Regions from separate parts of the Halomonas sp. 113 genome, predicted to be linked through region 1. Evidence: predicted binding sites of a transcription regulator. Region 1 holds the regulator's gene; each other region holds the start of a gene.
What was found. Region 1 encodes FNR, which switches genes on or off when oxygen is low (the NO sensors DNR and NnrR bind a similar motif). Its sites were predicted from a motif close to TTGATNTANATCAA; they were not measured.

Region 1 (7,207 bases):
GTTCGATGACCTAGAAGGCCCAGCGCACCGCATTCTATTTGATGAGGATGAAAACGATCTTAGCCCTGAGCAGCGCCGCCAGCATCAGCAGGCAAAGCAAAAATCTTCCGAACCATCAGCGGCAGACACACCCGACGACCAAGAGCCTCGGCCATGAATCCAACGGGGCTTGATCTGCCGCCGCTAATGGCGGCGTTTGTGTTTGGCTTGATGGGCGGCGCCCACTGCATTGGTATGTGTGGCGGCATTATGAGCGCGCTCACCTTTGCAGTTCCCCCCAGCATGCGTCATCCGGCGCGCATGGGAGGCCTGCTGCTCAGCTACAACACAGGCCGCATTGTTAGCTATATGAGCGCAGGCACGCTGGTGGCACTGCTAGGCACGCTGTTTTCCCTTTCTGCTACGGCACGCCTGCTGCTGCAGATATTTGCCGCGCTGATGCTGATCTTAATGGCACTGTATATCGCCAACTGGTGGAAAGGGCTGCTCAAAGTGGAGGCCGTTGGCCGGCGACTATGGCGCTTTATCGAACCCGTGGGGCGTCGCTTGATGCCCGTAGTGCATATTCCCCAAGCCTTCGCCCTGGGAGCGCTCTGGGGCTGGCTCCCCTGCGGGTTGGTCTACTCCATGTTGGCCTGGAGCTTAGCGATTGCCGACCCGCTTCAGGGCGCTCTACTCATGGGCGCCTTTGGGCTTGGCACCCTACCTGCGCTGCTTGCCACTGGCCTGGCTGCCCGCCAGCTCAGCCATTTGATACGTCACCCCGCGACCCGCAGCGTGGCAGCGCTGACAATTATCGCTTTTGCGCTGTGGCAACTGTGGACACTTTCGGTACACAACCTCTAATAGCATGACGTGGCTCAACATTTACCTCCTCACCACGGGTTAGGCTAGCGGCATATCCTAACGTCGGAGCGCCCCTTCATGCCCGTTCATACCCCTGCTGCCTTGCCTCTTGCACCCGCTGCTGCCGCAGCCCCTATGCAGCCGGTGTGGGACGAAGCGTTACTGCGTCGCTACGACACCAACGGCCCACGCTACACCTCCTACCCAACAGCGCTATCGTTTCACGACCAATTTACCCCTGGCGACCTGACCCAGGCGCTGGAGCGTAGCAATGCCAGTAAGCGTCCGCTCTCGCTGTACGTTCATGTGCCCTTCTGCCGCAAGATCTGCTTCTACTGCGCGTGTAATAAAATCGCTACCAAAAACACTGCCCTTGCCGAGCCCTATATAGCCCGGCTTGACCGCGAGATGGTGCTGACCGCACGCCATTTGGATACATCACGACCGGTGGAGCAGTTGCATTGGGGCGGGGGCACGCCAACCTTTCTCAGCTTGAATCAGATGGGTGACCTGATTGATCGCCTGGACGCCCGTTTTGGTCTTTCGTCGTCTGCTGATCGCGATTACGCGATTGAAATAGATCCTCGCGAAGCGGATGTGTTTACGCTGCGCCATCTCGAATCCCTCGGCTTTAATCGCATCAGCTTGGGCGTTCAGGATTTAAGTCCACTGGTGCAAAAAGCGATTAATCGTATCCAGCCTCGGGTACTTACCGAAACGCTGATGGAGGAGGCGCATCGCCTGGGCTTTCGCTCGCTCAATCTCGACCTAATTTATGGCTTGCCATTTCAGACTGAAAAGAGCTTTGCCAACACCCTACGCCAGGTGATCGAGCTCAACCCGGCGCGCCTTTCTGTGTTTAATTACGCGCATATGCCCGAGCGTTTTGCCCCGCAGCGGCGCATTAATGTCGATGACTTGCCAGGCGGAGAAGAGAAGCTAGCGATTCTGCGCACCACCATCGAAATGCTCACCGCAGCTGGCTATGTGCATATCGGTATGGATCACTTTGCCCGCCCTGACGATAGCCTGGCTATTGCCCAGCGCGAAGGCTCGCTGCAGCGCAACTTCCAGGGCTACTCCAGCCATGCTCAGTGCGACTTAATCGGGCTTGGCGTATCGGCGATTTCCCGTATTGATGACGTCTATGCGCAGAATCCTAGCGATCTGGCCCGCTACGAAGCGGCGCTGGATCAGGGGCAGCTTGCCACCGTGCGTGGCATACGCTTAAGTGATGACGACCTGATCCGCCGGGATGTGATTGAGCGGCTGATGTGCGATATGGGCATTGACCTGGCCGCCGTTAGTCAACGCTGGAACATCGATGCCCCCCGCTACTTTGCGCCAGCGCTCGAGCGCCTGCAGAGCGCCGAACAGGATGGCCTGCTGACCCGCAGCGGTGATCAGCTTAACGCCACGCCGATGGGGCGGCTGCTGATTCGCCATATAGCGATGGCGTTTGATACCCACCTTTCCGGGCAAACGGGACAACGGTATTCTAAGATTGTTTAATCACCTTATTGCAGGCATGCTAAAGCGACTATAATAAGTAAGGATTTTCTAATTGATAAGTGTGACCCACTCAAGGAGCAACGCATGTTGGAACCCATGAGCCGTCGTCGCTCACTACTCCACGAAACTCGCTGCCAAACCTGCAGCTTGAGTTCTCTGTGCTTGCCGCTTGCCCTTGAGCTGGACGATATGGGGCAGTTCGACGCTATTATTCGTCGCCGTGCACCACTCAAAAAAGGCGAGCCGCTGTTTCGTCAGGGCGACACCTTTACCAGCGTTTACGCAGTCCGTTCGGGCAGTTTGAAACAGGTCACCGCCGAAGGTAACGGCAGCGAGCAGCTAACCAATTTCTACCTGCCTAGTGAATTGGTGGGGTTGGATGGCATTGACGAAGAGCATTACCCCGGTAGCGTTATCGCCCTGGAAACGACCACGGTCTGCGAGATTCCTTTTGACCGCCTGGATTTGCTCTCAGAAGAGATCCCTGAGCTACGTGGCCAGCTGTATCGGAGCATGAGCAAAGAGTTACGCGATGACCGACGCATGATGCGCCTACTCTCGCGCAAAACCGCCGATCAACGGCTGGCCACCTTTTTGATTACCCTTTCGGATCGTTTTCGTCGCCGGGGCTACTCGCCCTACAGCTTTCGCCTCTCAATGCCGAGGGCCGATATTGGCAACTACCTGGGCTTAGCGGTGGAAACCGTCAGCCGCATTTTAAGCCGCTTTCAGCAACAAAGCGTGGTGGCGGTTTCCGGGCGAGAGGTCAACATTCTCGATATGCCGCGCTTGATTACCCTCGCCGAAGAGGAAGAACAAACAGCTAGCTGACGTTAAAGGCTTGGATACGCCCCGCCAGTAGCTCTGCTTGCTTGGCCTCAAGGCCTTCAAAATCGAACAGGCTGCGGTCAGCCAACTGGGAAGGGGAAATGTTGGTGACAGCCTTGAACATGCTCTCCAGGCGGCCGGGAAACTTTTTGTCCCACTCGGCGAGCATCTCTTTGACCACCTGACGCTGCATATTAGGCTGGGAGCCGCACAGGTTGCAGGGAATGATTGGGAACTCCATCAGCCGCGAAAACTCAGCAATATCCGCTTCTTTGCAGTAGGCCAACGGCCGAATAACGATATTCTTCCCATCATCGGATAGCAGCTTTGGCGGCATCGCTTTCAGGTTGCCGCCAAAGAACATATTGAGAAACAGCGTTTCGAGAATATCTTCCCGGTGATGGCCCAGGGCTATCTTATTGGCGCCAATCTCTTCGGCAAAGCCATACAACGAGCCGCGCCGCAGCCGTGAACAAAGCGCGCAGGTAGTTTTACCTTCCGGGGTTTTCTCTTTTACCACCGAGTAAGTATCGCGCTCGACAATGTGGTACTCCACGCCCTGCTTATCCAGATACGCAGGCAATACGTGCTCGGGAAAACCCGGCTGTTTTTGATCCAGATTGACCGCTACCAGCGAAAAATTGACCGGCGCATTGCGCTGCAAATTGCGCAAAATCTCCAGCATCGTGTAGCTGTCCTTTCCACCGGAGAGGCAGACCATTACGCGATCACCTTCATTGATCATTTGGTAATCAATGATCGCATTGCCCACTTCTCGGCGCAGACGCTTTTGCAGCTTGTTAAATTCACGCTTCTGCTTCGCATCAGCCAGCTCAGGCTGGTCGTGCTCAGCGTTAGCTGGGGTGGCTCCAACCGTATCAAGGTGAGCAGGATCAAAGTGATCAAGAGATTGCATGGTATAAGCACTGCCGAGGGTATGGTGAAGAGAAGAGGCGCTACAAATAAATAATTGGGCGCTATTCTAACAACACTCTTCGCCTTGACCCAACTACTCGTCGCTCCTCCCTAAGCAGCCTGCGCCATAATACGCTGCAGGCGCATATACAGCAGTGCGCTGGCGGTGGCCTCTCCAAGCACACTCTGCTTGCCCATGACGGGTACTTGCCAGCATGCCAACGCCTGGGCGAAGCTGCTGGGCGCTTCGACCTCCGGGTGCAAACGGCGCAGTTGGCGCTGATGCAGTTTTGCCACATCGACCTGGGCGTTGGGCAGGGCAAAATTCAGCCGCTTACTGAGCAGTGCATTCAATGCTCCAATGCGCTTCTCTAACTGCCAGCCAACGATGGGCCGATTGCCGATAAATTCTACTAGCGCGCTCAAGTTATCACTGTTTGGTAGCAGTATCTCCCCCGCCTCGCACAGCAAGTGATGACGGCGCAGCGTTGCGCTCGCGGGCTGCTTCGCGCTGCCAAGGGTGATCACAAAAGCGCGGCTGGTATGCACCTGCTGATGGCTCAGCACCACTGCCGCCACGCTGATCACAGGTGATGATTGCGTGGGCGTTGCGGTGCAGGCGAGTGCCACCAGCTCTTCGCCCATATAGGGCTGAAACAGCCAGGCATAGGGGGAGTCTGCACAACGACGCCGGTCACTTTCACGCCTTAACAAGGTGCGCAGCGAGCCGCTAAATAGCGTCACATGTCGATCTAACAGCCGCATTCCGCTCACGAATACTCCAAATGGTAACGGTGGGAAAGCCGCTGCTTAAAGTCTTTGACAATATGCATCGCTTCGCGCAGCAGGTCGCGCTCCAGGGAAGAGAGGTTCTGCACCACGACACGGTTAGCGCGTCTGCTGCTTTGGGCGTTAGTTTCTTTCGCATCCGCAGAAGTTTCCAGCGTACTTAGCTGCTGCTTGAGGCGCAGCTCAGAAAAGAGCGCCAACGCTTCGCCCAGGTCATCGGCAAAACGGCGATCCAACCGGCCGTCAGTAACCAGGGCATCCAAGCGATCAAACGTCGAGGTGGCTTTGATGCGCCGCTCAAGCGCCATGGTGCGGACACCGTGCACGATAGGGAAAATACCGCCTTTCTTGATATCGATACCGTGCTGAGGCTTTTTCAGCGAACCAAACAGCGTCAGCGGCGTCGAAAAGCGCAGCGCCGTGCGGGCAAAATAGGAAAGCAGCAGCTCATCGCCCGAGCAGCGTTCAAACAGCTCATCGCGCACGCTCTCAAGCAAGCTCGGGTTGCCCGCCACGCCATGAGCATCGAGCATAATGGCCAGCTTCATCAGGCTATCGCCATCACGCTCCCTGGCCCACTTGGCAATATTACCTTTCCATTGGGATACCGTGGCCACCCACTCGGGGTTAGACACCATAATGTTGCCGGGGCACGGCGGGTAACCAAGCTGAATCAGGGTATCGGTGAGCGTTTGCATATGGCTGGCAAGATCAGGCCACTGGGTTTCATCGGCAAGAATCAAGCCGTTATCCTGATCCGTTTTTAGAATCTGCTCACCGCGCCCTTCGCTGCCCATCACCATCATGCAGCTCTGCTCGTGATAGCGCTTATCGACAGTGAACTCCCAGGCCTTGCTAATAATACGGCCGTTTAGTGCCGCAAGCAGATCCATCGCAAAGCGCAGCTTAACGCCCTGGGCCATCAGCGCTTTGACCAGCTCCGGGGTGCGCTGACTGGCAGCCGAAAGCGCCTCTAAGTTGGTCGCCTGCTCGATCTGCAGGCTCACCACATAGCTGCGGCTTGAGAAGTAGCTAAGCACGTCGGTGAGCTCTACAACGCCTTTCAAGACGTTTTGCTCCATCACTACCACCCGCGCCACTTTATGGCGGGTCATCAGCACCAATACTTCAAATAAGTACTGATCCGGTGCGACGGTCACCAAGTTAAAATGGGCGATCTTATCCACCGATGATGTTACCGCGCTGCCCTTTAGCACTAAGGCGTTGAGCAGATCGGTTTTGGTCACCATGCCGAGGGTGTCGTCCTGGGTCGACACCAGCAGGCTGTCGGCGTGACTTTCGTTGAGCTGTTTTACAGCGCTAGCGATATCGGTCGTCGCTGCCATCAGCAGTGGCGCACGCATGCACTCGCTTACCTTGGCCAGCATAAAGCCTGACATGGTGACGCCACCTTCGGCGCGCTTTTCGGTCATCAGGCGCGCCTTATGGGTCAGCGATTGGCGAAAAAAACTGCTGAAATCAGGATAGTGGCGACACAGCTGCTGAAACAGTGCTTTAGGCATTAGGTAACACAGGCACTCCTGTTCAGCCTTAAAGCGGTAGCGGCTTTTACCGTTGAGAATACTGATCGCGCCAAACAGGTCCCCTGCCGTGTAGTGACCAATACGCGCGGTAGATGAGGGCAATGTAGGATCGATTTCCGCCACTTCGCCTTTATGGATCAGATAAACGAACTCACCCGCTTGGCCAGTCTCTAAAATGATTTCGTCACGATCAAAATAGGCCAGGTCAATGCCACGACGAATGTGGTCACGCCCCTCATCGTCAAGGAGCGTAAACGGCAGTTGGGATAGATCCACATCGACCATGGCGTATGACCTCATTAAACGAGACTGCGACTAACCGTTTTTTGCCTAATGGCGAGCAAGCAGACATAAGAAATAACAAATAAACATCGTGATTCGATACTGACCCACATAAACTGACCTACTCCAGCGCTTCAAAAACGTTTATCGATTATTATATGAAGGTGGCTGTACGGGTATAAAGGATTCACTTCCCAAGTAGCAAGTAGAACGTTGTTATACCTTTAGCTATCACGCTAAAGTCGAAGCGACTTTTGATACACGACCAAAGTATCGACACTTACTAACCGTGCTTCCGGCAAAACCCAGGACATGTATTTAAAGTAGCCAATAACTGCTTTTATTTGCTCACTAGACTATCGTCCTATAGCTCTTCAAACGCCTACAAAATTCGCTTAAACAGCCTCTAAAAACTCGTATTTTCAATAACATGCATCTTACCAAAAGCCAATTCGTCGTTTATTGATACCAAAGTCTGGGATTTATTTTTT
Region 2 (7,207 bases), 1.7 Mb from region 1:
ACGAGACGCGCCAGGGCATTGCCGAGACATTAGCAGACTGGATTACCCAAGAGCTGTTTACCTACGGCGAACTACATGCCGACCCCCATGCGGGTAATTTCGCAGCCGATGCCCAAGGGCGGCTGGTGATTTACGATTTGGGCGCGGTAATTGCGGTCCCCGATGCGCGCATAAAGGCGATGATGCAACTGTTGGATGCCACCTTGAAGCATGACCCCATGGGGATGGACGAAGCCTTGATGCAAATGGGTGGCCGCCAGGGGCAGGGCGCGCCGCTGGCGCTCTATCGTGAATCCGCTGAATGTATCGCGCCACTGTTTGAGCCGGGCGAGCAGGATTTCAGCGATGTGCGGGTGCACCGTCGCCTGCGCGAGCTAACTCCTAAAGTGTGGGCGGCGATGGATCGCCTACAGCCTCCCGCAGAAACGCTGCTGCTTTCCCGGGCGCTGAACGGTCACTATTGGAATTTAGTGCGTTTGGGCGCGCGACTGAATATGCACGAGCGCACGCTTCCGCTATTACATCGAGCCTATTAATGATCAACCGATTGCCACTGCGACCATGTCGGCCTTCATGCTAAACTATGCCGCTTTTAAACAGGTCATTGTTTAATTCGATATCGTTGAACACGACATCGTTTAACAAGCTATCCTGTCACAACATGGAGACGGCAATGCTGGCGGTATGGGTCGATCAGCTGCTGGGATTCGCCTCCGGGGCACTCTCGGCAATCAGGCAACAAGAACACTATCCGGATTTTATGACCTGGGTGCGTGCCAAAGGCGCGGATTCATTTGAAGGCGATGTGTCCATGGCCCAAGCGCTGGCACCAGTGCTGTGGTCGCAAACACCGCTAGAGCGGCTCGACTTTGCCTGTGAGCCCCTCGCCACGCCGGGGCGTAATGAACCGTGCTGGTGTGACTCAGGGCGCAAATTCAAGCAGTGTTGCTATCAGATCGAGTTTCCCACTGAGATCCCCGATCAGATGATGTGGATGCTCTCGCTGCGCGAATGGAAGGGCGCGACCCTGAAAGCCGCGTTGGATAGCCGACAGGCTCCGGCTCAAGCGCTACTGGAAGCCGGGTTGATTGCTGCTGAAAGCGGTCAGACGGGCCGCGCTATGCAAATCCTTGAATCACTCTTCGATGGTAGTGACTGGTCACGGCTGCCTGAGCAGGCCGAGCCTGCCTTTGAAATCCTGCTGGATATTTATCAAGAGCGCGGTTTTAGCCGTAAACGTGCTGACCTACTTGATGATGTGATGGAGCGGGGGCCGCTGTTTTTGCGCGGCGTGGCTCTTGAGCGTTTATGCCTGATGCACTTGGATAACGATGACCTGGATAGTGCCCGCGGTGCCTTTGTGAAGGCTCAGCAGGCGCTGCCCGATTCGCCTACCTTGGCCTACATCGAAGCCATGCTGTTGCTGCATGAAGGGCACGAACAGGAAGCCAAAGAGCGCGCCAATTTCTGGTATCGTCGCCTGGTTCGCCAGGGTGACCTGGATGAAGATCAGCTGGATTTTTTAGCCGCGTTGGCGGATAACCCCGGTGCGACGCTTGCCGATCAGTTGCTGAGTGCGGAAGAGGATCTGGCAACGCCGCTGGTAGCGCTTCAGGCATTGCTGGCCGCGCTGCCCACTGCCCCCAAAATCGATGTAAGCGCCGACCCTGAAAGTGGGCGATTGCTATATAACACCAGTGCTCGTGAAGAGACTCTGTTTGCCGCTTGGCATGAGCAGTTTCAGGTGTTGGTGGATGAAGACGTAGCGTTGGGCTTCCGAGATGACCCCTGGGGCAACGCCATTGAGTGGATGTCGGCACTCTGTGCACATCCCGAGTGGCTGGACGCCCCACAGGTAGTGCAAGACTTAACGTTGGCGCTCACCAGCCGCTTTGGCAGCCTGCCGTGGATGGCCCCAAGCCTGCTGGAACCATTGGCGCTGCGCCTCTCAAGGTGGTTGGAACAAGCCCGCGCCGAAGGCGACGGCAACCTTTGCTGGGACGATGCCAACAACGCCATGCTGCTACGCACGGGGTTAGCGTTGGTGGTTGGCATGGAGCGCGGGGCGCGACAGCACTCCAGGGAGCTCGCCGAGGAGCTACTGCTGATCGACCAGGAGGATAGCTTGGGCCTGCGCGAGCTGGTACTTGACCAGCTGCTGCGCGATGATCGCAACGAGGAAGCGTTGGCACTTGCGGAAGAGAGTGACGACGACGGCTCGCTGGTACTGGGGCTTTTGATGGGTAAAGCCCTGGCACTCTATCGGTTAGAGCAGCGTGAGGCGGCAGAAGCGGCGCTAGGCGATGTGCTTGGCCATAACCGTTACGCGTTAGAGCTAATTTGTGCAGAGAGCCCGCGGCCTTCCATGCCTCACCCCGATGGTCAAGTTGACCCCGGCTCCCGGGCGGAAGCGTGGCAGTACCGCACCTTGATGCGCGATCAGTGGCGGACTACGCCAGGGGCCTTGGACTGGCTCGAAGCACACCGCTAGCCTAAACCTTCAAGCCTGCTTAAGCAGGCTTGGGGGTAGGTACTAACTGCTTGTCTCGGCTGATCCAAATTGCCAAGATAATGGCGGGAAGGCCCAATAACGTTGCGATGACAAAGAAGCTTGGGTAGCCCTGAGAGGTTACGACCAGCCCACCAAAACCGCTCAAAAACTTTCCTGGCAGCGTCATTAGTGATGAGAACAGCGCGTACTGCGTTGCAGTATAGGCGCGTGATGTGAGACTGGAAAGAAAGGCGATAAACACCGCACTGGCTAAGCCATTGGCAAGGTTATCGCCGATAATCGTCACCACCAGCATGGGCAACTGATTACCCACCACGGCAAGCACGGCAAACAGCAGGTTAGTTACCATCACCAACCCCGCGCCGAAGATCAGCAGCGGGCCAATGCCGTAGCGCGCCACGCATAGCCCGCCTAGAATTCCACCGGTAATGCTCATCGCAATGCCGAATATATTGGTCACGTTAGCAATCTCTGCCAGCGAGAAGCCCAGGTCGATATACAGCGGGTTGGCCATGGAGGCCATGGCCAAATCGCTGATTCTAAATACGGCAATAAACACCAAAATCCACAGCGCTTTCACTCCATAGCGGCGAAAAAAGTCGGTAAACGGACAGACCAGTGCACCAATGCTCCAGGCACCCAGGCGGCGTAACAGTTTGGGCTTACCGCGGCTGGCGCGAATAAACGCCCGTACCTTAGGCTCATGGATAAGTTGAATAGAAAGCGAAGCGCGCTTCGGTTCAGGGCGCAGCAGCACGGTGAGAACGCCAATGCCCATTAGCGCCGCCATGCTCATGTAGGCCACATCCCAAGAGGCAGAGGCCGCGATATACAGTGCGCCGGCACCGGCGGCAAGTAAGCCACCGCGATAGCCAATAATATAGGTCGAGGCCATGGCGGCCTGAACATCGTCATCGGCGGACTCAATGCGATAGGCATCGATAGCGATATCCTGCGTCGCTGAGCCAAACGCCACCAGCAGTGCAAAGAGGGCCACCCAGCCGAGATTACCCACCGGGCTCAAACCGGCCAGCCCCACTAACCCCGCAACGATCAACCCCTGGGCTAACAGCATCCAGCCGCGGCGTTGGCCGAAGGCGCGGGTCAAAATCGGGAGCGCTAACCGGTCTACCACCGGCGCCCAGAAAAACTTGATCGAGTAGAGCATGCCAATCCAGGCAAAAAAGCCAATTGCCGCTACCTCCACGCCGTCGCTACGCAGCCAGGCGGAGAGTGTTGAAAACACTAATAAAAAGGGTAGGCCTGCAGAAAACCCCAAAAACAGCATGGTAATAACGGGGGCACGACAATAAATAGCCAGCGCAGCAAGCCAAGTGCGCTGGGGGGTGGGGTTTAACATTAAACGCTACTCCTGGTGGAAAGACGCTGGCAACGGCCAAGTGATAAACTGAGGCAGTGTATTTATCGCAAAGTGCTATCACAAAGTTCTATCGCGAAGTTCTATCACAAAACCGACAGCTTACCGGAGAGGAGTTTTCCATGTCGATTACGGCGCATCAGGTAGTTACCTTGCACTATGTCCTCAGCGACGTGCTCAACGATGGCAGCAAGCAGGTATTGGATGACTCCCAGGCGCGCAATAAGCCGCTAGAGTATTTGCATGGCCACGACAATATCGTGCCAGGGTTGGAGAGTGCACTAGCAGGTCAAACCGTTGGTGCCGAGCTCAGCGTTCAACTAATGCCCGCGGATGCCTACGGTGTGCGTAACGAAGATTTGGTGCAAGAAGTCAGCCGTGGCTCTTTTGGTAACGCTGAGTTGGAACCGGGCAGCCGCTTTCAAACTGAGGGCGAAGCCGGGCCGCAAATTGTTACGGTACTCAAAGTCGATGGCGACCGCGTCACCGTCGATACCAATCACCCCCTGGCCGGGCGCACGCTGAACTATAAAGTCACCATTTTAGACGTACGCGAAGCTACCCGTGCAGAATTAGCTAAAGGCCATCCGTTACCACCAGGTACCGAACACAGTAAAGTCGAAGACCGCAAGGTGCTGTAGGTTAATAGCACCCAAAAATTGACCAGTATCAATTTCCTGTTTAACCGCTTACCCCCGCCTGCCGTAACTTGATCTAGGTCAGCATTCTTCTGCCGTTGAGTGGCTAGTATGAACGCATACATCACGGCGGGGGGATTCACCATGTATTGGGATGACACAGTTATTTTCGGCTTAGTGACCGTCGCGTTAGTGATCGTTTTTATGCTGGGGTGGGTGGGCTTCGTGATTCGTGATCATCTACGTAAAGATGAGCGTAAAAAGTAGCTTTCCCACCTCGTGTAAACCTTGTCAGGGGAGGGGGTTTGCTATCGCAGTAAACCTCCTGTTGCCAGCCCACCATGGGCTGGCTTTTTTTTGCCTGAAATGTGCTGAAAAGTTGCAATCGCATAGCGTGCGTTAATGAGCAATGCAAGGCGTGCTCTGGTAAAGTCCATTGAAGCAATGACTACACTAGGATGCTTTGTCATGAACGCAGTTGCCTTACACCACAGCCCGTGGGGTCGTGTACGTGATCGGTTAGCGTGCGCGTTAATTGTCGTGGGCATAATACTTCCCGCGACTGCCTTTGCCCAGGCAGTAAATATGATCAACGGCGATGTCACTCAAAAGGTCGCTTTAAGTGACTTGCACGACATGTCTGATACGACGTTTACACTCTATGACCCCTATCAAGGGCGCGATGTGGAGATGCAGGGCGTCGAGTTTCGCACCTTTCTGATTGAACAGTTTGGCGAAGTGCCCCCGGCGCTTCACTTTACCGCTTGGGACGACTACGAGGTTACCTTAGAAGGGTGGGACGACCCTAACTGGTACCTGATTAGCTCTGAGGATGGCGATCCGCTCACCATCCGTACGCGAGGCCCTGTGCGGCTGGTAGAGCGTGACTACAATAATCAGGGCAAGGGTGATCGCGACGTAGAAAACCTGCGTGAGTTCAATGACTGGATCTGGATGATTCGTAGCATAGAGGCGAAGTGGTGACATCCAAAACTAGGCCCGTCGCGCAGCCCACAGTTCGTCCCCGGCCTTTAGCTCGCCAGCACCGCTATTTTACGTGGTTATCATTGAGCTTGATGAGCTTTTTGGCACTTATGGTGTTGATTGTTTATGAATCGCGCTGGGTATACCCCGAAATACAGGCTTATTTCAGCCAGACGGGGAGCCTTACAGGTCAGCAGCTTTCTACTCGGGCACGGGTCTACCTACAAAATGCCCAATCCGAGCTATTGAGTGACCAGGCAGAGCAAGATGCGCTGGATGCCGCAGCCTTGGATATTGACCTGGCCTACGGCTTAGCCGATGTGCACATTTATCGGCGTGAATATACCTGCGTTGAGCCTAGTTTGAAGGAGTTGGATCGGCTGGTGGCGCTGCTCGCGGCGCGGGGCATTGACCGTATCGCTGCGGCGATGGCGTTGTTCGCACCGATTCAATGCTTAACCCATATTGAGATGGATCAGCTTGATCGTCGGGGCGCAGCGATTAACGATTTTTCCGAAAGCACCCGTCAGCATAGTCAGGTGCTGACCTACTCCAGTTTATTGATCTTTGTGATGGGCTTGGCGTTTTGGTGGCTCCATGAGCGCCAGCTAAGACGCACTGATCGCGCCACTCAAGAGACCTTCGAGTGGATGAAACGCGCCATGCGCGACCCGCTCACCGGGATCGGTAATCGCAGCGCTTTGCATCAGGATGTGTTGGTGCAGCAGCACCAGTCGCTGGGGCTGATTCTGGTCGATATAGACTTTTTTAAACAGTACAACGATGCCTACGGGCATCCGCAAGGCGATACCCTTTTGCGCCAATTGGCCACATTGATTGGTGAAACGCTGAATGATGAAGCGCAGCTCTACCGCTTGGGAGGCGATGAGTTCGCGGCACTACTTCACTGCCCGAACACCGACACGCTGAAGCGTTACTGCCGTCAGCTAATTGAAGGGCTGCGGGAAGCTGGTTTTGCCCACTCTGCCCATCCGGATAAAAAAGGCGTGACGTTAAGCGTTGGCGGGAGCTGTTTTGTAGCCGATGAAGCAACGTTTCCCTACGCTTACGAAGCCGCCGACAAAGCACTCTACCGGGTAAAAGCGATGGGCCGTGACGGTTGGCAGGTTACTGAAGACGCATAACGTCTGTGTACATAGGGGCGAGTCTGCCCAGCAGTTCATTACGTGCGCCAAGGGCAATACCCTCCGCCTGCATAGCCGCATCGAGATGTTCCACCAAGCGATTAAAATGTGCATCTGTTAGCCCCATATGTTGATGAGCACGATCCATCGGCGGGCCTTCATAGTGGCAGGGGCCATCGCTTACATCGCATAGCTGGCTGGCCAGGGATTCAGCAAATAAATCGATATTGGTGTTAGCAAAAAACACCACTACTTCGGGATCATCCGCAATTCGGTATAAGAGATTCTCGACCACCGTGTCGATAGTGCCCTGACCGCCAAGCCGTTCGTAAAGCGTTGTTGATTGAGTGGCTGACTGATGAGTGCAGCCTGCGAGCGTAATTGCGATTGTTGCAAAAATAACCGTTATTAAACCACGGTGTGTCCGCTTGTATTTGTGTGGAAAGCTCATAGCGCCCCGCTTAGAAAGCTGCCTGAAGTGAAAGATAGCCGCCGCGTTGGGAAGGTAGGCCGGCAATGTCGCCTAAGTTCAACCACGCGCCCGTGAGTG
Region 3 (7,207 bases), 1.4 Mb from region 1:
GGAGCCCCAAGCGATAATGTAGCCGGAGTTGTACCAGTCAGCGGACTCGGGAACGTCGGTCTGCTCGCCCCAGGTCATCGGTGACGCCGGCGGCAAATCGCAGTACCAGTCGTAGAAGCTCATGCAGACGCCACCAATCAGCGAGAGGTAGCGACTACCTGCGGCGTAACTGACCATGGACATGGCAGGAATCGGCGAGAAGCCGAGAATACGGTCGGGGCCGTACTGCTTGGCGGTGTAAACGTTAGAAGCAGCGACCAGCTCGTTGAGCTCGTCCCAGTTACCGCGAACGAAGCCGCCCATGCCGCGAGCACGTTTGTACTGTTTGGTCTTGGCGGGGTCTTCGACAATAGACGCCCAGGCGTCGACCGGATCTGGGTTAGCCTTGAGCGCTTCGCGCCATAGCGCCAGCAACGGCTTGCGAATCAACGGGTACTTGAGGCGGTTGGCGCTGTACAGATACCAGGAGTAGCTGGCGCCGCGCGGGCAGCCACGCGGCTCATGGTTAGGCAGGTCGGGACGGGTACGGGGGTAGTCAGTCTGCTGGGTTTCCCAGGTAACTAAACCGTTCTTAACGTAGATCTTCCAGCTACAGGAGCCGGTGCAGTTCACCCCGTGGGTACTGCGTACTACTTTGTCGTGCTGCCAGCGGGCACGATAACTATCTTCCCACTGGCGGGATTCGCTGCGTAGCTCACCGTGTTCGTTGGCAAAAGGCTCGCGGGACTTGCGGAAGAAATTCAGCCGATCTATGAAGTGACTCATGGTCGATCTCCAGGCTCCTCGGAAATTTGCATACCCGACAGTGCGGGTTCCATGGAGTGGATTCTGCGTGATCGACAAGCGAATTACTGCGTGATTACCTCCATATACACCCTGTCTACCCCCAAGGTGATAGAGCGGCCAACGTAAAGGAATAGACAGTTGGCACTGTTGAAATTACACCGTGCGCGAATAACGGTTTTCCGTTGGTTTCAGGTAGGCGTCGAACGCCATGGCCAGGTTGCGGATCATCAACCTCCCTGAAGGCAGCACCTCGATGTCATGGTCGCGCAAAGCAATTAACCCGTCGTCCGCCATCTCTTCGAGGCTCGCCAAGGCACTCGCGAAGTAGCTGCGAAAATCGATATTGTGCCGGGCCTCGATAGCGGCAAATTCAAGGCGGCCGTGACACATCAGAGTATTAATGACATCGCGGCGCAGGCGGTCGTCATCGCTAAGGCGATAGCCACGGAAGACCGGTAAACGCCCTTCATCCAAGCGATGCTGATACTGGGCAGTTTCCTTGACGTTTTGGCTATAGGTATCGCCCACCTTGCCAATCGAGGTAATGCCCAGCCCAATCATGTCGCAGTCGGCGTGGGTAGAGTAGCCCTGAAAATTGCGCTGCAGAGTGCCATTTTCACGGGCCAAGCTCAGCTCGTCATTCGGAAGGGCGAAGTGATCCATGCCGATGTAGACATACCCTGCGGCCGTCAGGCGGTTAATCGTAAGCTCCAGCAGCTCCAGCTTGCGCTCGGGTGGCGGCATGTCTTCGGGGCGAATTAGCCGCTGAGCTTTAAACAGTTCGGGCAGATGGGCGTAGCTATAAGCGGCAATGCGATCCGGTTGCAGGTCAATAATCTTGGTTAGCGTCGTATCGAAACTCGCCACTGTCTGCAGCGGTAAACCGTAGATCAGGTCAACGCTGACCGATTCAAACCCCGCCTCGCGGGCAGCCTTGACCAGGGATACCACCTGCTCTTCGCTCTGGACGCGATTGACCGCTTGCTGCACGTCGTGATCGAAATCCTGCACACCGAAGCTCAACCGATTGAAGCCCAGCGCGTAGAGCTCGTACACCTGTTCGGGTGTCACGGTGCGAGGGTCTACCTCCAGCGAGAATTCACGCTCTTCAGGTGCGGCGAAGTGAAAGGCTTCGTCCAGCGCCGCCATCAGTTCGCTTAGCTGGGCGTTGCTTAAATAGGTTGGGGTGCCGCCGCCCAGGTGCAGTTGGGTCATTTGGCGGGTGGTATCGAACAGCGCTCCCTGAGCACGTATCTCCTGTTTTAACCACTGGAGGTATTCGGCGGCTCGCTCGGTATTATGAGTAATGATTTTGTTGCAGGCGCAGTAGTAGCACAGGCTTTTGCAGAACGGGATATGCACATAGACCGAAAGCGGCTTGGGTACTGCGACCCGATTACTGCGCTCGGCGGCGCTACGGTAATCATCCTCGGCAAACGCGGCATGAAACTGGGGCGCAGTGGGATAAGAAGTGTACCGCGGGCCTGGGCGGTCATATTTCTCTACCAGGGGGCGATTGAAGAGCAGTTCATCTTGCATGATTGGAATAGGTCTCTGAGGAATAGGTCTCTGAGGAATAGGTCTCTGAAAAGGGGCTCTAGAAGAGTTCTCTGAAAAAGGTCTCTGAGAAATAAATCTGGAAGTGGGTGCAGCAAGCATTGGTTAATATTCATACAATATACGTTTTAAAAACTGCCTGCATCCAGCTTGCCTACTCTGCAGCGTTATCCTCTTTTGAAAGCCACCCCAATATGACCTGTGTCAAAAGCCGACAAAAAATAGGTGACTAAAATGCTCGGACTTTTCCCGCAAGGAGTCTCGCTATGGAGCTTGTATGTCCCGCTGGCAACCTGCCCGCCCTCAAGCGCGCCGTAGATGAAGGTGCCGACGCTGTCTATTTCGGTTTCCAGAACATCACCAACGCACGGCAATTCGCCGGGCTAAACTTTACCGACAAACGTGCCCGCGAGGGGATCGATTACGCCCACCGACATGGCAAACGCGTTTTTTGCGCCATTAATACCTATCCCCAGCCCGATGGCTGGCAACACTGGACTCGGGCCGTAGACCAGGCCGCCGAACTGGGCGTGGATGCGCTGATTCTCGCCGATATGGGACTGCTCGACTACGCTACTCGCCATCACCCCGAGATCTCGCGGCACCTTTCAGTGCAGGGTTCGGCAACCAGCCATGAAGCGCTTCGCTTTTACCACCAGCATTTCGGCATCAAGCGCGCCGTACTGCCAAGGGTGCTGTCAATCACTCAGGTACGCGACCTGGCCAAGCAAACACCGGTAGAACTGGAGGTGTTCGCTTTCGGCAGCCTGTGCATCATGGCCGAAGGACGCTGCTATCTCTCCTCCTACCTGACCGGCGAATCGCCCAATACCCGGGGCGTCTGCTCGCCAGCGGCTCATGTCCGCTGGGAAGAAACGCCAGAGGGCTTAGAGTCTCGCCTTAACAATGTTCTTATCGACCGCTACGCCGAAGGCGAGCGCGCGGGCTACCCCACCCTATGCAAGGGTCGCTTCGAGGTGGCGGGCGAGACCTATCACGCCATTGAGGAACCCACCAGCCTCAATACCCTGGAGCTATTGCCGGAGCTACGCGACCTGGGTATTAGCGCCGTCAAAATTGAAGGTCGTCAGCGCAGCCCCGCCTATGTCTCTAAAGTGGCCGGGATCTGGCGCCAGGCGCTCAACCGCCTAGAGGCTCAGCCTGAGCGCTTTGATCCAGAACCCGCCTGGATGGCAGGCCTTGCCGAGCTTTCCGAAGGTGCCATCACTACCCTAGGCGCCTACGAACGCCGCTGGAAATAGGAGCCTACTATGCCGAACACTACACCTCCCCTATCACCGACCTTATCAACCGGCCCTCTGCAACTCTCCCTCGGGCCGGTGCTTTTTTACTGGACTCGGCAACGCTACGCCGACTTCTACCGCGAGGCGGCCGACTGGCCGGTAGAGATTATAACCCTGGGCGAAACCGTCTGCTCGCGGCGCCGCGATATGAAACTGGACGACTGGCTAGGCATTGGGCGCGAGCTCAGCCAGGCGGGCAAGCAGGTAGTACTCGCCAGCCAGACCTTGGTCGAGTCCGAAGCCGACCTGCGTGACTTGCGCAAGCTGTGTGACAACGGTGATTTTATCGTCGAGGCCAATGACCAAAGCGCCCTGCAACGACTCTCCAGTGCCGGACTGCCGTTCATCGCCGGTGCTGCGCTCAACCTCTACAACCCGGCGACACTGGGCGTTATGGCCCGTGCCGGCATGCGGCGTTGGCAAGCGCCGGTGGAAATGTCACAGCAAGACTTAGCCAAACTTATTAACGATTGCCACCAGGCAGGCGTTCCCCACCCATGCGAAGTATTCGCCTACGGGCATCTCCCCTTGGCCTGGTCGTCACGCTGTTTTACCGCCCGGCGTCACCAAACACCCAAAGACCGCTGCAAGTTCGTCTGCCAAAAGTACCCCGAAGGCTTGGTGCTACGTTCACAAGAGTCCCGGGATGTTTTTACCCTGAACGGTATTCAAACCCTTTCCAGCGCCTGCCAGGATCTGCGCCATGAACTTATGGTCATGGCGGATATGGGGGTATCAGTGGCACGTCTCAGCCCACGGGCGGAAGGCATGGCCGAGGTGGTCAAGGCTTTCGATCAGTCCCGCCACGGCAGGTTAGCTACGCCCGATCCTTTGACACTGGTGGATGCTGAAATCTGCGACGGTTACTGGTATGGCCGACCGGGTATGGATAACACCCGCACGATGACCGGCTAAAACAATAGCCTAGGCGCCACCACGCCTTACTATTTTTCCCCACCATTTTTGACCTGGGTCATTTATTGCAAAATCCTGAACGCTTACCCTTTAACACCATATATAGTATTTATTTTTATTAAATCTAGCATATATAGGTGAATTGGGTGAAAAGCTCCACAAGCGTTCAGGTAGCAAAGCATCATATTGACGTCGCCTCGACGGTCAATGAGTACCTCCAACGCGCCGACTGGCGTGTTCACGCCAATGCCAACCAGGGCTATTCATTGGGCGGTTTAATCCTCAACGTCTCGGGCAAGTTGATAGCCAACTACTGGCTCGATGAGATTTACCCCCACACCGTGGGGGAAGCTCATAGGGAAGGTGATTTGCATATTCACGACCTGGATATGCTGTGCGGCTATTGCGCCGGCTGGTCGCTGCGTACTTTGCTGCTAGAGGGATTTAATGGGGTACCGGGACGAGCCGAAAGCCACCCGCCCCGCCACCTTTCAAGTGCCCTGGGGCAAATGGTTAATTTTCTTGGCACCTTGCAGAACGAGTGGGCCGGGGCACAAGCCTTCAGCTCTTTCGATACCTATCTGGCACCCTACGTGCGCAAGGACGGCCTGACCTACGCGCAGGTTAAGCAGGCGCTTCAGGAATTCATCTACAACCTAAATGTACCTTCGCGCTGGGGTAGCCAGACGCCCTTCACCAACCTAACCTTCGACTGGGTCTGCCCCGACGACTTGCGCCATCAGGTACCGGTTATCGGCGAAGAGGAGCAGCCGTTCAGTTACGGCGAACTGCAGGTTGAAATGGACTTGATCAACCGGGCCTATTTGGAAGTCATGGAGGCCGGGGATCGCCACGGGCGTGTGTTCACCTTCCCGATACCCACTTATAACATCACCCATGATTTCGACTGGGAAAGCGACAACGCCGAGCGGCTCTTCGCACTGACCGCCAAGTATGGACTGCCCTACTTTCAAAACTTTCTCAATTCGGATCTGGAACCCCACATGGTGCGTTCCATGTGCTGCCGCCTGCAGCTTGATTTGAGTGAACTGCTCAAACGCGGCAACGGTCTGTTCGGCAGTGCGGAGCAAACCGGATCGTTGGGAGTAGTGACGATCAACTGTGCCCGGTTGGGTTACCGCTTTGCCGGCGACCGGGCCGGGCTGTTCAGCGAGCTGGATCGCCTTCTGTCGCTCGGGCGCGATAGCCTCGAACTCAAGCGCGAGCGCATTCAGCAACTAATGGATCAGGGGCTCTACCCCTTTACCCAGCGCTACCTGGGCACGTTACGCAATCATTTCTCTACTCTGGGTGTGAATGGGCTCAACGAAATGGTGCGCAACTTTACTGGGGATCGCTGCGATATCGCCGACGCCCAAGGGCTACAGCTGGCACTGGATCTTCTTGACCACGTTCGGGAGCGGATGCGCGAATTTCAAGAACAGACCGGCCACATGTATAACCTTGAAGCCACCCCGGCAGAGGGCACCACTCACCGCTTTGCCCGGGAGGATCTGACGCGCTTTCCTGACATTCTTCAAGCCGGTACACCCGAGGCGCCCTACTACACCAATTCTAGTCAATTGCCGGTGGGTCATACCGATGATCCCTTTGAGGCACTGAGCCATCAAGACCCCTTACAGACTCGCTACACCGGTGGCACGGTATTGCATCTCTATATGCGCGAACGGATTACCTCGGCCTCCGCCTGTCGCAAGCTGGTTAAAACGGCGCTCTCTCACTTTCGCTTACCCTACCTCACAGTCACACCCACCTTTTCGATCTGCCCGGTGCATGGCTACCTGTCGGGTGAACATGAGTTCTGCCCCAAGTGCGACGAAGCACTTTGGGCAAAAACGGCGAGCGCAATCGACGCCGCCACGGCTTGAGGCATTTGCCTCACTTTTTCTCAACTCGTTTAAGGAACACGCTAATGCAAACCTCTCAATATGCTAGCTTGCCCACTGAGCAGCGCCAGCGCTGCGAAGTCTGGACCCGCGTCATGGGCTACCACCGCCCGGTAAGTCAGTTCAATATCGGCAAACGTGCCGAACACCAGGAGCGACGCCATTTTACTGAAGCCGCCGCCTCTCGGTAGCTAGCCCTCACTTTTCTCTAACGACAGCTGGGGGGTCTGGCTACAGGCGCCCCAGCAGGGGGATATCACTATGGCTATGCAGACGACACTTGACGACATCACAACTAAATTATCTTCGGTTCGGCTGCCGATTGCCGGCCTTGTGCCCATGACCACACTGGATTATCCCGATCATCTGGCGTGTGTTGTCTTTCTCCAAGGCTGCCCGCTACGCTGCGGCTACTGCCACAATCCCAACATGATCCCGTCGCGCCGAGGTGAACCCCAGGAGTGGCAAGCGATACGGGAATTCCTGAGCACCAGGCAAGGCCTGCTGGAAGCGGTGGTTTTCAGCGGTGGTGAGCCCACCCTGAATGCCGGTTTGTCCGATGCAGTAAAGGAAGTGAAAGCATTGGGCTTTAAGGTGGGACTACATACCGCCGGCCCTTATCCTGACCGCCTCACCCAGCTATTACCGCACCTTGACTGGGTGGGGCTGGATGTAAAAGGACGCGGAAAAGAGTTTGACCGCATCTGCGGCCGTCCCGGCATCTGGCAGTTGCATGCC
Region 4 (7,207 bases), 520 kb from region 1:
TCGCTAGTACTATTAGATCATCTGGATAATTCTCTATTTGTATTTTTTCCGCAGAATCTTCGAGTATCTGGTTAGCGTCAATGCTATTATCCGTTATCATACGACCTATATCGAGACACCATGACTTCCATTCTTTTAGGTCTCCAACACGTGCAGGACTCCATACTTTTCCTTTTACTGAGGCCCCAACACTAACAGGAAAGCCATCTCGGAAACCAACTCCTACAAAGTCTGACTTTTGACATCTTTTACCTTCTTTCCACTTTGTTAGCTCTGTTGTAACATCCGCCCCACTCAAGCGTGAGTATCGATGAAGGTGATTAGCAGGCTTAAATATACCAGCATGAATAATACTTAGTCTTTTAATTGAATCAAAAGAACGAAAAACACAATCTCCATTAATTTGTGATGCCTTTTCCCCCGTGATTTTTTCAACAAGGGTAGCTACGTCTAAACGTTTTTCTGAATACCCGACATAAAGTATTTTTGACGACGAATCATGATGCATAACAATCAAATCCCACGTTTGGTCACGCATTGCATCAGTTCGAGCCCACTTCACCTTTTCTCGTTTTTGTGTAGTGAAGTAAAAAACATTTTCCTCTGCATTAAGAAAGGGCTGTGAAAGTGCATACTTTCTTAAATTGAACGCACTCTTGAAAAAACTCCAATCAACTTTATCACTATGGAAGCAAACACAACTTAAAGCGGGATAAACCAATTTTGGATTTAACTCTATTTCAGGGGAATCAAACCCCGAGTAAGGCTTACAACCTTGAAGAAACGAGAGTAAAGTCTCTGCTTCCTCCTTTTTCGCGTCCGCAATCTCACTAATAACTTCTTCCCAACCAGACCCTTCTTGGAATAAATTCTCTAGCTCAATAGAGATCTTTTCTTCGGCATAATTCACAACGAATGATGCGTCACCAAGTCCTTCTTGTGTCCTTGTGAATCGACCAATGAACTGAAGCAATACTGCTAAAGATTTATGAACTCCATGGACGGCAGCAATTTTGAAATCAGGATAATCAAACCCTTCTTTCAGCATATCTACACAAATGACGATATCGTATTTTCCATTTTTTATATCTTCAACAATCTTTCTTCTACCCTTTGTAGAGGAATGAACCAACACTATCCTTTCATCAGGAAACCACCCGCTATACTTTGAATACAGCTCTTCAGCATGATTCTTATCTACGGCACGAACCATCAACCGATGTCTATTTAACCCTTTATTCCTATCTTCCATTAATCTACCAATAGCCGCTTCAGCTATTGCTTTATCTTTCTTTCTCGGATGACGTTCATCTACAGCAACTAAAGAAATTTTTGAAAAACACTTGTCCTTTAACGCCTTTGATAGGGGATAGTTGTATACAACCTTTCCTTCGATAGGCTTCCTATCATTCCTATATGGAGTTGCTGTAAATTGAACAATTTTCGCATCTTTGAATAAATTTTTAATAGAATCCCACTCTGCTGCCTTAACGTGATGGGCCTCATCAAAGTAAACATGTGAAAAAAGTCCTTCCATTTTCTTTTTAACTCCTGACTTTGAACGCGCCAAGAGGCCTGGAGTAGATACAACAACATCAGCACTTTCTAGTTTAGATATACTGTCTATATTAAGTACTGTTTTGTTTAAAATAAGAACGGATGGGTTAGTAGCGTCACTTGGGATTACACCCAACTTTCGGAGAATTCCCCACGTCGAAAACTTTTCAGCAATTTGATTTTTTAAATCAATTGTTGGGACGATTACTAGAGTCCTTTTTGCTTGATCTGCTAGAGTTGCAACTAGCATTGTCTCGGTTTTACCTGAGCCCGTTGGAAGAACAACGGTAGCGACATCTTTAGTAAGGGACCAATGAGACAAAAGAGAGTAAATAGCCCCAATTTGAGCTGGACGTAGAGTCCATCCAGACATACCAACCCCGTTTATTTTTACATCATAAAAATATGAATCAACATGTTCATTTACATTCTTAACACACCCTTTAATTTGATATGTGCCTTTATTTTTACCAGCCCCTTCTTGTAGTTCAGCAAAGAAAGACACGCCTGTTTCATGAGTAACTTTATAAATACTGTCTCTTTCATGAATAATAGAGAAGCTCCAGCTCCCGGCTTCTAAGGCTAACTGGGAAAGCACTCCTACATCAAACCTCTCATATCTATAATACAATGGCTTTTGAAATTCAAGTATTCCTTGACGAGGAAACTTAAAACTCTCTTGACTTGATTTTTTATTCAAAATTATTTCCTCTTCATTATTAACTGAATAATCTTCAACCATCAATCAGAATCAAATACTCTCGTGGTGCCTTATAACGTTTGCATTTTCGACTGGTTTGAAACGTAGCGAAAAACCAGTCCGACAATATGCGCTTGTTACATTCATCCTGATATGTACTCCAGAAGTTCAGCGTTTGCTGCGTTTTTCATAATGCGGGCTCTTGCCGGACCGACACCATAAATTTTTTCAATTAAACTTTCTTCAGTATTAGCGTGCAAATTTTCGATTGTTTGAATGCCTGCAGACTTAAGTTTCTCTTTTTGCCATGATGTAAGCACAGCTAAAACATCAATTGATTTCTCAAGCAATGACTTCAAGGACTCTTTGTACTGAAGTTCATCATCGGCCTTTAGCAATACATCACTGCCCGAATATGAAGGGTGGTTTTTACCAAATTCAGGGAATTTTTTAATTGAAAGATTTTTATAAAATTCAGCAGACTCTCCATGCGGACTACTTTCAAGTGAAATTATACAACCATATTTAATTTCATACCTTGTTCCTAGTTCTGCTCTAGTAGCCCTGACTGCGCTGTCAACCATTCGAATAATCCCTGTATAGGTCAACAACCTTAAAGACTCTTTAACGGCCTCCGGTGAATCTTTGTGCAACCAAAAGTAAATCGTTGACTCGTCTAACCCTTTCTCTTTTCTTGAGTTATTATAAGCTTCAACCCGCGGCACTACTGTATTCTCTAAAAAATCTCTCCCCCAATCAATTACTCCTTGATGTCCTTTATATTTCTCACCTAGTTCAGTGTGCTCTAACCATATTTGATTTCTATAAAATGACTTAATCACTGAATTAACATTTGAAGTGTTGATCTTTGACAATTCCTGAAGAGTTCTTAACAACATTCTAGGGTTGCCGCCTGACGAAAGTGCCAAGGTATTAAATAGATCCCTTTGTCTATCAATATCTAACTTCAGCTTATCATCAGATTGTTTAAATACTATATCTTTAAAATACTGTAGGTAATCGGAATCAGATATATTTCGTTCTATTTTTTTATAGACACAATCGTGAATAAGTTCAAACGAATCCCCAAAATGAGTCACTCCTGGGTATATAGCTGCATTACAACTTATAAATGGCGATCTAAGATCTTTAAATAGATTGAAAAATTGTCTCTGCTGTTCCGGTCTAAAAACATGGGCGGCTTCATCGAAAAAAAACACGACTTTGTCTATCGAATTTTCTTCGCAAATCAGCAGTATCGCTTCCTTCACATCCTCTATGTCTGGAAGAGACGAAATATCTAACTTTGAATCCCCCTTATAAGAATCCTCAAACATCTTGACGATTTGTTTTAAGCTTACCTGCACTCCGTCATCAGTATCGCTTTCATCATTACTAAGAAGGTTTGCAGTTAAACCAGAAACCACAACCCCTTTTCTCCTCAGCTTATTTAGCAAATATTTTAGAGTTTTAGCCAGCATCCAGTGGTAAAACTGAAGATTATCTTCAGTTGTTATAAGCGAACTCATATTAAACGGTACAAAAACCGTTACATTTGCACTGCTTTCCTCCTCTAACTCTAACTCTGCCACTCTCATTAAAAATGACTTACCAGTACCTCTAGACCCCTCCAACAAGCACGGCTCATTTGACTTCAGAGCTTCCAATATATTTCTATCTGCAGAATTTACAACGGACAGATTCAAAATATCCGACTGTTTAATACTTTCTGTTCTAAGGTGAAATTCACTCATTTCTTTTCCTATGCACTACCAAATAGTTTTCTTATCTCAGAAATATGACTAAATTCCTCTGGGATAAATTGTAAAGATTCTCGAGTAGCTTCATCGATTAATCTCGTGTACCGACATACAGCAACAAATAAAATAACTTCTGAAACAGACTTAAAGCTGTCAAAATAGAATTCTAATAAGTCCGGTTTATAGCCTAATTTAAGACCACTTTTCTCCCAAGTCTCATTATTACCATGTACATATTCTGAGAGTTTTCTATAGGTAGATATAGCTTTATCTCTATACCCATCCGTATATGAGGAGCATTCAGTAAAGAACGCATTTGAAAACCTTTTGGATAATACTCCATTTTCTTCATCTACTAGTTTTGACCATTTAATATCAGTACGGCCATCGAGCCATTCATGCAATTCCATTTTATTGACTGAGAAATACATTGTGGCCAATCCCATCTCTAGTGCTAATCTTAATGAGGCAAAAGCCTGCCGGTATAATCCTAGAACCAAATTTAGAGTTGCCGATTCAAGCTGCGTACTAACTGTAACTAGCATTTGCTTTTCTTGAGGGTCAAGCAAACAATCTGAAAACTCGTAAATACATGAAGATAAGTGATGTAGAGTACCTAGCTTTTCTTTTTCTCGAATAGTTTCACTAAACACTTGCTGAGAGTCACTATTTAGTTTTGACAAGTAGTCTTGTATATCCATAAATCTAGAGTGCTCCCTCTTTGGAAATTTAACAGTTTTATTTATGCGCATGCGTGTTAACTCAATGATCATTTTTTCAAGAAGGCGCATAAGCATACAGCGCCTTCTTATAAACCATTTTTTTACCGAAATTTAAAGCATACTTTTCCAGAAATATGCGCACTCATAATGCAAACGTCACCATAAAAACGCGCAGTGTTGGCTAAAAGCTCCCGCAAATTATGGTTTCAGTGAACGTCCTCTTTGGATCTAAAGGTGTCATTTGCTAATTTGCTCATAAAGCGCCACCTTACCCGTTGCTTCCATCCCTTCAATCGGCTGTTCGTAGCTCCAGGCAATATCTTTATTTTCGCCTAGCGAGAAATACACCGTGCTGCCTTTAAACGGGCAGTGGGTCGTCGTTTCTGAGGTGTTAAGCAAATCCATCCGCACGTCTTCGCGTGGGAAGTAGTGGCATGGCGGGTAGCCGCGCTCGCGGAGTTCGAGAGCGTTGGTCGAGTCGGCAAGCAGCTTGCCATCAACATGCACATGCACGCGTTGGCTAACGGGATGAAGCTCGATGCGAGGTGCCTGTGGCATTAAGTTGTTCCCTGCGGCTTTTTTAGCTCTAGTAAAATGAGCCTAGCAGCAAAGTTCGTTGAATCCCATGCTCTACTCATCACACTTTAGGCTACGGCCATGACCTGTATCATGTTTTTGCCACTGCTCTCTAATTCACTACGACTGCCCTAACGCTGCCGTGCTCTCGCCCTTGCCTGAGTAGTAAGAATTAAGCCGGTTACAATCAGCCCAGCCCCAATAAAATCCGCCACGCGCAACGGCTCCCCTAGTATTAGATAAGCGAGTAGTACGCCGAAGAACGGATTAAGAAGGTGGTAGCTCGATGCCGTCGAAGCGCCGCTGATGCGAATCAGCACTAGCCAGAGACTCATCCCACCGATAGTGACGACAAGTACCAGATGTGCAATCGCTATCATCGTAGCGGTAGAAGGCACGGCAAGCGGCTGCCCGAACACCATTGCCATGGGAAGAAGAGCGACAGCGCCCGCTATGGATTGCCAGAAATTAGCCTGCAAGACGGGAAGGCCTGCGCCTTGGCCGCGGAAGAACACGGTGCCACTGGCAAAGGCGAGCATGCCCCCAGTCGCCATAAGAACTCCCCAAATATCGACCTGCACCCCGCTAGCAACGCCAGAGATGACCACCACTCCCACTAAACCCAGCGCCGCACCGAGTAACTTAATTGGGGAAAGGGGTTCTACGCCCCACCATGCTGATAGCAAACTTGTGGCTAGTGGCGCGTGCAGCTGACAATCACAATAACGACCTGGGGGCGAACCGTTTGCAAGGCGACAAAACTCAGCCCCAGGTATAGAGCGTTGTTAAGAACGCCGAGCAGCAATCCGCGCCGGATAGCGATGCGATCCCCATGGGTTGACCAGTTGAATCCGCCACAACTAAGGCAAATGAGCAGCATCAGTAACGCACTCAATAAGAACCGGATGGTGAGCAGCGTAAAGGGGTCGAAATCAGTCAGTGCAATGGCACCAGCTATAAATGCCGAACTCCAAACAATACTGAAAATGATCACCAAACCAGTTAATACGAAATTGTTCATGCAGCCCCCTAAAAGCGCCAGCTTGCTTTTGCTTCATCGCCATAAAACTGATGGTGCATGGGAGTTACATGCAGTGGAAATTAATTATTAACCATTCATAATTAGATAAATTAATGTTCAATGCGGAGATGCAGTGTGTTTGATTGCCAACCTTCCCCCTTGGGCGATAGGCGAGTCACGCTGGAACACCTGCGCGCTTTCGTACTGTTGGCCGAAGGCAATGGTTTTCAGCAGGCAGGTCTTCAGTTGTACCGCAGCCAATCAGCGGTCACACAAAGCCTAAAACGGCTAGAGGAAATACTCGGCTGCAAGTTACTGGAGCGTCGCCAAGGTCACATCCTTGGCTTGACGGCAGACGGCGAGCGGTTTCTTCCCGCCGTCAATGAGATACTTGCCCGTACGTCTGAGGCGGTGAGTGCCATGCAGCAACCCGAAATCGCCGGACGTCTGCTGATTGGTGTTCCCGATGATTTCAAGGTGGTGGATCTACATGGAGCCATTTCCCGCTGCGCCGAGCTAAACCGCAATCTGCGTCTGGAAGTTGTCTCTGCGCTCTCCTCGCAACTGCTCCACCAGCTCGACAGTAACGGCCTTGATCTCGCCATATTCAAGTGTGTGGGAGACTTCACGCCAAGCGACCCGCGCTGGCAGTGTCATCTGCTGCGGCGAGAGCCTCTCCATTGGGTGGCCACGCAACGGCATGATTTTGACCGTATGTCTGATATACCACTTGTTATCTTTCCTGATGGCTGTTGCTACCGAAGCGCAGCACTCGCCGCATTGGATCAGCCCGGAAAGCACGGCTACAGCGCTTATGTCAGTGCCTCTTATGACAATATTCGTGCCGCTGTGTCGGCTGGTCTCGGCATCG

Region 2: a site for FNR is predicted at 4,600-4,613, ahead of ccoM (cytochrome c oxidase subunit CcoM). Genes of this name have one in related genera too.
Region 3: a site for FNR is predicted at 2,538-2,551, ahead of hemN (oxygen-independent coproporphyrinogen III oxidase). Genes of this name have one in related genera too.
Region 4: a site for FNR is predicted at 5,397-5,410, ahead of YERSI8AC_RS15915 (DUF427 domain-containing protein). Genes of this name have one in related genera too.

The regions. Positions count from the first base shown of each region.
Region 1 covers NZ_LR881453.1:3,894,643-3,901,849, forward strand. Annotated here, with positions in the region: gene ccoS (cbb3-type cytochrome oxidase assembly protein CcoS) at 1-157, shown strand, start outside; gene YERSI8AC_RS18445 (sulfite exporter TauE/SafE family protein) at 154-846, shown strand; gene hemN (oxygen-independent coproporphyrinogen III oxidase) at 925-2,358, shown strand; gene fnr (fumarate/nitrate reduction transcriptional regulator Fnr) at 2,443-3,189, shown strand; gene ttcA (tRNA 2-thiocytidine(32) synthetase TtcA) at 3,182-4,102, opposite strand; gene YERSI8AC_RS18465 (DNA polymerase III subunit epsilon) at 4,213-4,866, opposite strand; gene YERSI8AC_RS18470 (DUF294 nucleotidyltransferase-like domain-containing protein) at 4,872-6,719, opposite strand.
Region 2 covers NZ_LR881453.1:2,232,985-2,240,191, forward strand. Annotated here, with positions in the region: gene YERSI8AC_RS10440 (ABC1 kinase family protein) at 1-536, shown strand, start outside; gene YERSI8AC_RS10445 (SEC-C domain-containing protein) at 674-2,491, shown strand; gene YERSI8AC_RS10450 (AmpG family muropeptide MFS transporter) at 2,511-3,872, opposite strand; gene YERSI8AC_RS10455 (FKBP-type peptidyl-prolyl cis-trans isomerase) at 4,013-4,531, shown strand; gene ccoM (cytochrome c oxidase subunit CcoM) at 4,640-4,795, shown strand; gene YERSI8AC_RS10465 (hypothetical protein) at 4,997-5,512, shown strand; gene YERSI8AC_RS10470 (GGDEF domain-containing protein) at 5,605-6,657, shown strand; gene YERSI8AC_RS10475 (group I truncated hemoglobin) at 6,641-7,108, opposite strand; gene YERSI8AC_RS10480 (DUF3034 family protein) at 7,119-7,207, opposite strand, start outside.
Region 3 covers NZ_LR881453.1:2,460,616-2,467,822, reverse strand. Annotated here, with positions in the region: gene YERSI8AC_RS11525 (nitrate reductase subunit alpha) at 1-765, opposite strand, end outside; gene hemN (oxygen-independent coproporphyrinogen III oxidase) at 940-2,325, opposite strand; gene ubiU (ubiquinone anaerobic biosynthesis protein UbiU) at 2,610-3,605, shown strand; gene YERSI8AC_RS11510 (U32 family peptidase) at 3,615-4,562, shown strand; gene YERSI8AC_RS11505 (ribonucleoside triphosphate reductase) at 4,700-6,451, shown strand; gene nrdD (anaerobic ribonucleoside-triphosphate reductase) at 6,496-6,660, shown strand; gene YERSI8AC_RS11495 (anaerobic ribonucleoside-triphosphate reductase activating protein) at 6,731-7,207, shown strand, end outside.
Region 4 covers NZ_LR881453.1:3,376,574-3,383,780, forward strand. Annotated here, with positions in the region: gene YERSI8AC_RS15900 (DEAD/DEAH box helicase) at 1-2,299, opposite strand, end outside; gene YERSI8AC_RS15905 (hypothetical protein) at 2,401-4,011, opposite strand; gene YERSI8AC_RS15910 (hypothetical protein) at 4,020-4,808, opposite strand; gene YERSI8AC_RS15915 (DUF427 domain-containing protein) at 4,977-5,297, opposite strand; gene YERSI8AC_RS15920 (DMT family transporter) at 5,447-5,869, opposite strand; gene YERSI8AC_RS15925 (EamA family transporter) at 6,010-6,336, opposite strand; gene YERSI8AC_RS15930 (LysR substrate-binding domain-containing protein) at 6,472-7,207, shown strand, end outside.